One region of the Thalassospira indica genome, then DNA from elsewhere that is predicted to be linked to it. Evidence: predicted binding sites of a transcription regulator. Region 1 holds the regulator's gene; each other region holds the start of a gene.
The links. The regulator PhoB, encoded in region 1, activates phosphate uptake and scavenging genes when phosphate is short. The targets are predictions, from matches to a motif close to TNTCATAAAACTGTCA.
Positions count from the first base shown of each region.

Region 2: the regulator PhoB is predicted to act here: its motif matches at 1,993-2,008, upstream of phnF (phosphonate metabolism transcriptional regulator PhnF).
Region 3: the regulator PhoB is predicted to act here: its motif matches at 1,303-1,318, upstream of DY252_RS09135 (5'-nucleotidase, lipoprotein e(P4) family).

Region 1 covers NZ_CP031555.1:810,920-814,197, reverse strand. Annotated here, with positions in the region: gene DY252_RS03945 (cation:proton antiporter domain-containing protein) at 1-993, shown strand, start outside; gene phoB (phosphate regulon transcriptional regulator PhoB) at 1,073-1,771, opposite strand; gene phoU (phosphate signaling complex protein PhoU) at 1,788-2,510, opposite strand; gene pstB (phosphate ABC transporter ATP-binding protein PstB) at 2,533-3,278, opposite strand, start outside.
Region 2 covers NZ_CP031555.1:4,353,944-4,357,221, forward strand. Annotated here, with positions in the region: gene DY252_RS20345 (LysR family transcriptional regulator) at 1-611, shown strand, start outside; gene DY252_RS20350 (trimeric intracellular cation channel family protein) at 608-1,243, shown strand; gene phnF (phosphonate metabolism transcriptional regulator PhnF) at 1,269-1,982, opposite strand; gene phnG (phosphonate C-P lyase system protein PhnG) at 2,116-2,616, shown strand; gene phnH (phosphonate C-P lyase system protein PhnH) at 2,613-3,215, shown strand; gene DY252_RS20370 (carbon-phosphorus lyase complex subunit) at 3,218-3,278, shown strand, end outside.
Region 3 covers NZ_CP031555.1:1,936,133-1,939,410, forward strand. Annotated here, with positions in the region: gene DY252_RS09120 (HAD family hydrolase) at 1-550, shown strand, start outside; gene DY252_RS09125 (DUF1244 domain-containing protein) at 543-926, shown strand; gene DY252_RS09130 (acylphosphatase) at 966-1,280, shown strand; gene DY252_RS09135 (5'-nucleotidase, lipoprotein e(P4) family) at 1,452-2,303, shown strand; gene DY252_RS09140 (DMT family transporter) at 2,462-3,278, shown strand, end outside.

The sequences.
Region 1 (3,278 bases):
GAATTCCGCCATCAGATCGAAGCCGACATTTCGCCGTTCCGCGGCGTGTTCCTGTCGCTGTTCTTTATGTCGGTCGGCATGTCGGTTGATGCCGACGTTGTGTATAACGAATTTGGCACCATCGTCATGTGGCTGGTGCTGTTGCTGGTGATCAAGACGGCAGTTTTGTTCGTTCTGGCACGTGCGATCCGGTTTGAAACCGGCCTTGCCATCCGGGTAGCCATGAGCTTGGCCGCCGGCGGTGAATTTGCCTTTGTGATGTTTGCCCTGGCCGCCCAGAATGGTGCTGTACCGCTTGAAATGGCTGCGATGCTGATCCCGGTGGTGGCGATTTCGATGGCGCTGACCCCGACCCTGATCAGCCTTGGTCACAAGATCGAGGAAAAGCTTCATCCCAAGGAAGAAGACCAGCTTGGCGTGATTGCCGAAGAGTCCGAGGGCATCCACCAGCATGTTCTGGTGATCGGAAGCGGCCGCGTTGGACGGGTTCTGGCCCGGTTGCTCAAGACGCGCAACATTCCGTTCCTGGTGCTTGATAGTGATGCACAGCAGGTTTCGCGGGGCCGGGCAGAAGGATTGCCGGTTTACTTTGCCGACGGGTCCAGACCGGAAACTTTCCGGGCTGCACATACGGATGAAGCAAAAATTGCGGTTGTTGCCATGGGGAACCCGCATGCGACCGAGAAGACGGTCGCCCTTTTGCGCCAGCATTACCCGCATCTGAAGATCTTTGCCCGTGCGCAGGACATCACCCATATCGGGCCGCTGTCGCGCCACGGGGCGGATGCCGCCATCCCGGAGGTTCTCGAAACCGGGTTGAGATTATCCGATCACGTTTTGGCGGCGTGCGACGTGCCGCAGGAAGACATTGATGCCGAAATCGCCAAATTCCGCCGCGCGGACATGCTTTTGATGAATGAACTGGCGCCGCGCCCGCAGCGCAAACCGTCAGGGTCGGAGAATGCGGACAAACCGGCGAAGAAAGAAACCTGAAGACGTTACGACGTTAAAACAAAACCCCCGCAGCAAATCGCTGCGGGGGTTTTTTAATTAGATCAGGCTCTAAACCGGGTTAGGCAGCGGTTTCAGAGTCCAGCGCATAGCCCGCGGCACGGACCGTGCGGATGATATCGCGGGTGCCCTTGACGTCATTGAGCGCCTTGCGCAGGCGGCGGATATGAACGTCAACCGTGCGGGTTTCGACATAGATGTTCGGCCCCCAAACCGCGTTAAGCAACTGTTCGCGCGAGAAAACCCGCCCCGGATGTTCGAGGAAATAGCGCAGCAGACGGAACTCGGTCGGGCCAAGATGGATCGATTTTCCATTGCGGCTGACCCGGTGGGCGGCGAGATCCATTTCGATGTCGGAATAGATCAACTGCCCTTGTGGTTGCGCCGGACCGGACCGGCGCAAAAGTGCGCGGATACGGGCCAGAAGCTCGCCAATGGCAAACGGCTTGGTGACATAGTCATCAGCCCCGGTATCAAGACCGCGGATCCGGTCGCCTTCTTCACCGCGTGCAGTCACCATGATCACCGGCAAATCGCGGCTTTCAGGCTTGCGGCGGATCTGACGGCAGACCTCGATCCCCGACATTACCGGCAGCATCCAGTCGAGCAAAACCAGATCGACATGGGTTTCAGCCAGAATTTTCAACGCTTCGTCACCGTCACCGGCTTCGACAACCTGCATCCCCTCGCGTTCGAGGTTGTAGCGCAACATGGTTACGATTGCTGCCTCGTCCTCGACGATAAGAACCGTTGGGTCCATCTTCTATGCTCCCGTGTCAGTCATTCGGTTCGACAACAGCGAAGTTCGCTGCGTCGTTTTTTGGCCGGTCAATCCCCGGCAGGTCTTCGCCCTTGATCCGGTAATAGATCGTTTCGGCGATATTGGTTGCGTGATCACCGATACGTTCGATGTTCTTGGCAATGAACAACAGATGGGTCGATGCGGTAATGTTGCGCGGATCTTCCATCATGTAGGTCAGCAATTCGCGGAACAGCGAATTGTACATATCGTCGACTTCCTGATCGCGTTCCCAGACCCGGTGGGCCTTTTCGGCGTCGCTTTCGATATAGGCATCCAGGACATCCTTGATGATTTCCTGGGCCAGCTTGGCCATGTTCGGGATCGCCTGAACCGGGCGGATCGGCGGGATCTGGTTCAGGACCTGCGCGCGTTTGGCGATGTTTTTGGCAAGATCACCAATGCGTTCAAGATCGTTTGACAGCTTGAGCGCGGTCACCACCTGACGCAGGTCATCAGCCATCGGCTGACGCAGGGCCAGAAGACGGACGGCAAAGTCCTGGACTTCCTGTTCGAGCACATCAATGCGCTGATCGGACAGGATGACTTTCTCGGCCAGTTCGGAATCGCGTTTGACGATGGATCTGATCGAGGAAATAAGCTGGCTTTCAGCAAGCCCGCCCATTTGCGAAATGATGTTGTTCAGACGGGTCAGTTCCTCGTCGAACGAACTTACGATATGGGTATGTTCATCAGCCATTTATGCGTACTCCTGGCGTCGCTTAACCGAAGCGGCCGGTAATGTAACCCTTGGTGCGTTCGTCCTTCGGGTTGGTAAAGATCTGATCGGTTTCACCGACTTCAACCAGCTTTCCGAGGTGGAAGAACGCGGTGCGCTGCGACACACGGGCGGCCTGCTGCATGGAGTGGGTCACGATCACGATCGTGTAGTTCGAACGCAACTCGTCTATCAGTTCCTCGACCTTGGCGGTCGCAATCGGATCAAGGGCCGAGCACGGCTCATCCATCAGGATGACTTCCGGGCTGACGGCAACCGCGCGTGCGATGCAAAGGCGCTGCTGCTGACCACCGGAAAGACCGGTTGCCGGTGACTGCAGGCGATCTTTGACTTCTTTCAGAAGACCGGCACGTTCGAGCGAGGTCATGACGATTTCATCAAGTTCGTCACGCGAATTGACCAGACCATGAATACGCGGGCCATAGGCCACGTTGTCATAGATGGTTTTCGGGAACGGGTTCGGTTTCTGGAACACCATGCCGATGCGCGCGCGCAGCTGAACCACGTCGATCCGCTTGTCATAGATGTCGCGACCATCCAGGGTAACGTCACCTTTGATCGTCACACCGTCAATGGTGTCATTCATCCGGTTCAGGCACCGCAGGAAGGTGGATTTACCACAGCCCGACGGACCAATCAGTGCGGTTACCTGCTGTTCGGGGATATCAAGGTTGACCTCATAGAGGGCCTGATTGTCGCTATAGAAAAGATCGAGCTTGCGCGCGGTCA
Region 2 (3,278 bases), 1.2 Mb from region 1:
CGCTTGCCAATATCCGGATGACGGTGGTGCCGTCCCTTCTGCCCGGACCGGCCTTGTTGCGTGAAAATCATTGCGACCTTCTTATTTCGCCGCGCCCGCCCGAAGGTGTGGATATCGTGCAAAAGCGTCTTCTGACCGATCATTACATGGTGTTTTATGATCCGGATACGCGCGACGCCCCGCAAAGCGATGACGATTATCTGTCCGCGCGCCATATCACGGTGCGCTATGGCAATAACCGCACGCTTGAGTTTGACGACATGCTTGAAAATCAGGATGTTGAACGCAACATCGTTTTGCGGGTACCGAACTTTACCGCCATTGCCGAATTCCTGCGCGGAAGCAATATGATCGCAACCTTGCCAAGCCTTCTCCAAAAACATGCGCTGCGTGATTTCGCCTGTGCGCCGATGCCGCTAGCGGGTCTAAAAAAGGGCACGCTTGATCTTCCAATTTTCATGTGTTGGCACCAAAGATATCAGCACGATCCATCGCATCTCTGGTTACGTGAACAGCTTGAAGATGTTGCCGCAACCAGATTGCGCATGCCGATAGAACACCCCGTTTCGCAACCCACAGATCACGGGCAGGCCCCGCAAAGGACATCATGACGATTACTGAAATCATCTATTGGCTTGAACTGGCGGGGGTCGCCGTTTTTGCGATTACCGGCGCGCTTGAGGCATCCCGTCGTCAGATGGACATGGTCGGTTTTGTCCTGATTGCGACCTTTACCGGCATCGGCGGCGGCACTGTGCGTGATGTCATTACCGGGGCAACACCGGTTTTCTGGATACGCGACACCACCTGGCTTGTGACCTGCATCGGGGCTGCCGTCATCACCTACTTCACCGCCCATTTGGTGGAACGACGCTATGTTGCCTTGCTGTGGCTCGATGCACTGGGATTGGCAATGTTCGGGGTCACCGGGGCGGCCATCGGCCTTAATCTGGGCGTATCCCCGCTGGTCGCAATCGTTCTGGGCATGATCACGGCCACCTTTGGCGGCATGGTGCGTGATGTTGTCTGTAACGAAATTCCACTGATCCTGCGCCCGGAGATTTATATCACCTGTGCGCTGGTCGGTGCGGGGATCTATGTGATTGGCACTGCGATCCTTGATTTGCCGCGCGGGCCGATTGCCGTGATTGCGTTCTTTGCCGCATTCCTGATGCGGGCATGTGCGATCAAGTTCAAGCTAAGCTTCCCGGTCTACAGGGCCCGTCCAGGTCGGGAATACTAGGGCAGCACACCCGCTGTCCCATTCCCTACTCGACGATCAACTGAACCCGGTCGCTTGAAAAGGCGGTCACACCGTATTCGATTGGCGCACCGGCCGAATCAACATCAACACTTTCGGTCGAAATCACTGGTCGATTGCGCGCCTGTTTAAGCAGGTTGGCAACACGTGATGACGGAAGCGTTGCCGAAATGCGCGTGGTCTTTCGCGTGTAATCATCAATCCCGAAGCGCTTGAGGGCTTCTGTTAAAGATTTGGTTTCGACAAATATCTCGACAATGCCGTCAAAGCGCGCGGCGGGAAGATAACTTGTCGCAACCGCAAGCGGGACACCATCGGCCTCGGATACCGAAAACAATTCGATCACCCGCGTGCCCGGTTTGACATCGAGGAACTGCGCGATGGTCGAATTGGCTTTGAGGACCTCGGACGAGATCAGGCGTTTGTCGGGCAATCGATGACGGCCCGATACGATCTGCGAGAACCGGGTCTTGGAACCAAGCGGGTAGTCAAGGATCTGTTCCTGAACAAACGCCCCGCGCCCCTGTTCGACACGGACAACATTGGAATCGACAAGTGCCGCCATGGCGCGGCGCACCGTATGACGATTCACCCCAAAGCGCCGGACCAATTCCATCTCGGTCGGCATCTTTTCGCCGGGCGTAAAAACGCCGTCAGAGATATCAGCCAGAAGCTGCTTTTCTATTTGCTTCCATATAGATAGGCCCGGTTCCCAATCCATTACATTCCCCGTTCACAAAACTTTCACCGCAAGACCTTTGCCTTTGGTGCTGGATCGTCTTATAACGTCAATAGGTATAGACGTCTAGACAAATTTTGAATTTGTCGACATAAGTTGAAAAGGGATCAGTTTGATGACGGCGCACCCCGCCCCGAATGCCCGGACAGATCAAAACCGGAATGCAGATACCCCCACCGATCCGTATGTTACCGCGCGCCAAAAATGGATGTCGGTTCTGGCCCGCACATCCCGTGCACGCCTTGAAACCGAATGGTCGGAAAATCACAGCAGCGAAAGCTGGACGCACCTGCGCGAACCGCAAATCGGCATGGTGATGGTACGCGGCCGCGCTGGTGGTGCCGGGCAGCGTTTCAACCTTGGTGAAATGACCGTGACGCGTTGTGCCGTCACGCTGTCAGACGGCACGGTCGGGCATTCCTACGTCAAGGGACGTGATCGCATTCAGGCGCAATATGCCGCCCTGTTTGATGCGGTGATGCTGCGCGACGGATCGGCAAGCGATTTCATCGATACCCTGGCCGCCGAACAGGCCGCTGCCAAACGCGACCACGCCCGCAAGGTTGCCGCGACCAAAGTTGATTTCTTCACCCTTGTCCGCGGAGAAGACGAATGAGCGTACAGACCAGCGAAGTCCTTTCCGGTTTCGGCCATGCGGCTTATGATTCAAACGCCGTGTTTCGCGCCCTGCTTGATGCCATGTCGCGTCCCGGCCGCATTTATGATTTGCCGGTCGATGTATCTGCACCTGACGGGTTGAATGCAGCCGCGACCGCAACGCTCCTTGCCATGGCGGACATGGATACCACTGTCTGGTTGTCGCCTTCCTGCGCAACCAAGGCCGCCGGTGATCATTTGAAATTCCATTGCGGCTGCCCGATCAGCACGGATGTCAAACAGGCCGATTTTGCGGTTGCGCGCATTTCCGATGATCTGTCCTTTGTCACCGACCTTGCGGTTGGCAATGCGGAATATCCTGATCAATCCACAACACTGATCCTGATGGTCGATGAGATTTCAGATCGCCCGTCCATGACCCTTAAGGGACCGGGCATCAAGGATACGCACAGCCTATGCATCAAGGGGCTGCCCACAAGCTTCCATGCATGGCGCGCAGAAAACCATCACCTGTTTCCGTGCGGCGTTGATGTGATTTTCGCAAGCGAAACCCAGATCGCCGCCCTGTCGCGCACTACCCGGATAGAGGTCAATTAATCATGTATGTTGCAGTAAAAGGTGGCGAACGCGCCATCAACAATGCGCACAAGCTTCTGGCCG
Region 3 (3,278 bases), 1.1 Mb from region 1:
TACCCTGTCGATGATTGAAACTGCGATCGAATTGTCTGATCGTAAAATCAGCGCCGAGGACATCCACAAACTGGCCGAAATAGGCAAATCGATGCTGCGTGCGCCAACCCGTATTATCGACGGGGCGGAAAGCGTGCTGAAACATTATGCCAAGCACCCGGACTACAAGGTAGTTCTGGTCACCAAGGGCGATCTGATCGCCCAACAGCTCAAGATTGACCGTTCCGGCTTTGAAGACCTGTTTGACGGTATCGAGATCGTCTCGGAAAAAGATCCGCTGACCTATCGCAATATTTTCGGCCGCTATGGTGTTGAGCCCGAACAGGCCGTGATGATCGGCAATTCGATGAAATCCGATATTCTGCCGGTCCTTGCGTGCGGTGGCACTGCGATCCACATTCCCTATGAAATCACCTGGGTTCACGAAATGGTCGACCAGACCGAGATCGACAATGACAAGGTCATCACGGCCGAAAGCATTGCCGATGTACCCGGGATCATCGAAAAACTCGAACAGCAAATGGCGAGTGGGAGAATGGAAAATGTCTGATTGCGCCGGTTCTGAAATGTCCACCGAGGCGGTTCTCGCCAACGGCCCGGCTGCCGATCTTGATCCGCAAACCAAACTCGAACTCGAAGCGGCTGCCTTTCGTGGCCTTGTGACGCACCTTCAGGATCGCAAGGATGTTCAGAATATCGATCTGATGAACCTTGCCGGGTTCTGCCGCAATTGCCTCGCCAAATGGTATCTGGCCGCCGCACGCGAACACGGTGTTGCGATGGATTATGATGGGGCGCGCGAAGTTGTCTATGGCATGACCTATGACGAATGGAAGGACAATCATCAGGCGCCGGCATCTGATGAGCAGAAACAGAAGTTTCAGGACACCGCCCATCTGCATGCCAAAATCCCCGGCGCGAAGTAAGCCGCGGATAAAACCATCGACAAGGGAGGAGGCCCGATCATGACCGATACAAGCCCCGACCCGTCAACCGGTGACGGCAACATCGCCGTCCATGCCCGGATCGAAGGCCGGGTGCAGGGCGTGTGGTATCGCGCATGGACCGTGGAAGAAGCCTGCAAACGCGATCTGACCGGCTGGGTACGCAATCGCAATGATGGTTCGGTCGAGGCGGTATTTTGCGGCCCGGCCAAGGTGGTGCAATCCATGATCACCGCCTGCCACGATGGCCCGACCCATGCGCGCGTTGATCGCATCCATGAAGAACCGGCGCTTGAAGACGGTTTTGCCACGTTTGAAAAGCGCCCAACCGCCTGAAACAGCGGGTCCGCCAAGGCGTTGGCGGCTTTGTTAAACCGATTGCAAAAGCCTTTTTCCAATTGATTCTGGAAAAAGGCTTTTTCTTTATCGCACTGCGGTGGCATGGTTATGAAATCCTGACTGCATGGTCAGACGCAATGCGTCGGGAAATCAACAGGGAGACTACACATGACCTTTATCGCAAAATCATTTGGCGTTGCTGCCATTGTTGCGACCAGTGCGCTTTGCGCGTTCGGCGCCCAGGCAGAGCCGGAACAGAATGATGGCCTGAACGGCACACTTTGGCTGCAAACCTCGGTCGAATACAAAACGACCGCCATGTCGGTTTATGCCGGTGCCACCCGTTTGCTTGATGCGGCCATTGGCGATCACAGCTGGACGGCAGCGCTCGAGCAGGACGGCAATTATATGACCAAGCCGCCGGCGGTTATCCTTGATGTCGATGAAACGGTTCTCGATAACTCCGCCTATCAGGCATGGGTTGTCACCGACAAAACCCATTACAGCTCCAAAACCTGGGCGGCCTTTGTGCACGACATGATTTCCACCCCGACGCCGGGCGCGCTGGAATTCACCAAGGCGGCTGCCGCCCGTGGTGTTGAAGTCTTCTATGTCTCAAACCGCAAGGCACCGGAAGAAGCACCGACCATCGAAAACCTCAAGAAATATGGCTTCCCCTATGCGGATGAAAAGCATGTCATGCTTCGCGGTGAAGTCGAAGAATGGGGCTCGAACAAAACCCCGCGCCGGGCGGCTGTTGCTGAAGATTACCGTGTGATCATGCAGTTTGGTGACAATTTCGGTGACTTCACCGATGAAATCGATGGCTCGATTTCTGATCGTCTCGCTGTCATGGAAAAATACGGCAATTACTGGGGGGAACGCTGGTTCATGCTGCCAAACCCAAGCTACGGCTCATGGGAAGAAGCCGCCTTCGGTGGCGATTGGGGCAAGTCGGGCGACGAACGCCGTCAGGACAAACTCAATGCCATGACCCCGTGGGCAGGCCCGACCGAGTAATCCTTGCCGCGTACTTACGTTAAAGGGCGTCCCGACCGGGGCGCCTTTTTTATATCTAACCTTCTGCGCGACCTCCGGGGTTCATCTTTGCCGTGCAATGGTGTTAGGGTCATGCATCAGGCTTTAACCGCTTTGCACGCGCCACCACGCAGGATGTTATGAAAGCGACTGCCGCCAACGCCGCCACCCCGCACCGTGATCGTGTCCCACTGGCTGTCGGGACGATCATTTTTACCGTTTTCGCCCTGTCACTGGGCGATGCGCTGATCAAGCAATCGAGCGGCCAGTTCGTCATCTGGCAAATATTCGTCATCAGATCGGCAATCGCCATTCCCTTTCTGGTGGGCTATCTGGCAATTCGTGTCCCGTCGGCCTTGCGCCTTGGTCATGCTTTTGGCTGGACCACGTTGCGCAGCCTTTTGCTGGTCGTGATGTGGATTTGCTATTATCTGTCCCTGCCGCATCTGACCCTGTCGGTGGCGGCGGCAACCTATTACACCTTGCCGATTTTCATCACGCTGTTTAGCGCCATCACGACCCGAACCAAAATCAGTAAAACAGGCTGGCTTGCCGTCGTCATCGGCTTTGCGGGTGTGCTGTTTATTCTGCGTCCGGATGCCGGAAACTTTAATGGTTATGCATTGCTGCCACTGTTTGCGGCCATGCTGTATGCGGTGGCGATGATCTTGACCCGCACCAAATGCCGGGACGAACATCCGATCAAGCTCTCGCTTGCGCTGAACATCGCCTTTGTTGCGGTCGGGGCGATTGCTGCGCTGGTGATCAGCCTGCTGTCTGATGATATGCGCGATGGCTTCCTTCTTGCCCCTTGGAGCACCATGAACCTAACCGGCTTGGGCACGATGGCGCTTCTGGCGGCATCCATCCTGATCGGCAGCATCGGGGCCGCCATTGCCTATCAAAACGGCCCGCCCGCCATGATCGGCACGTTTGATTTTGCCTATGTCGGGTTTT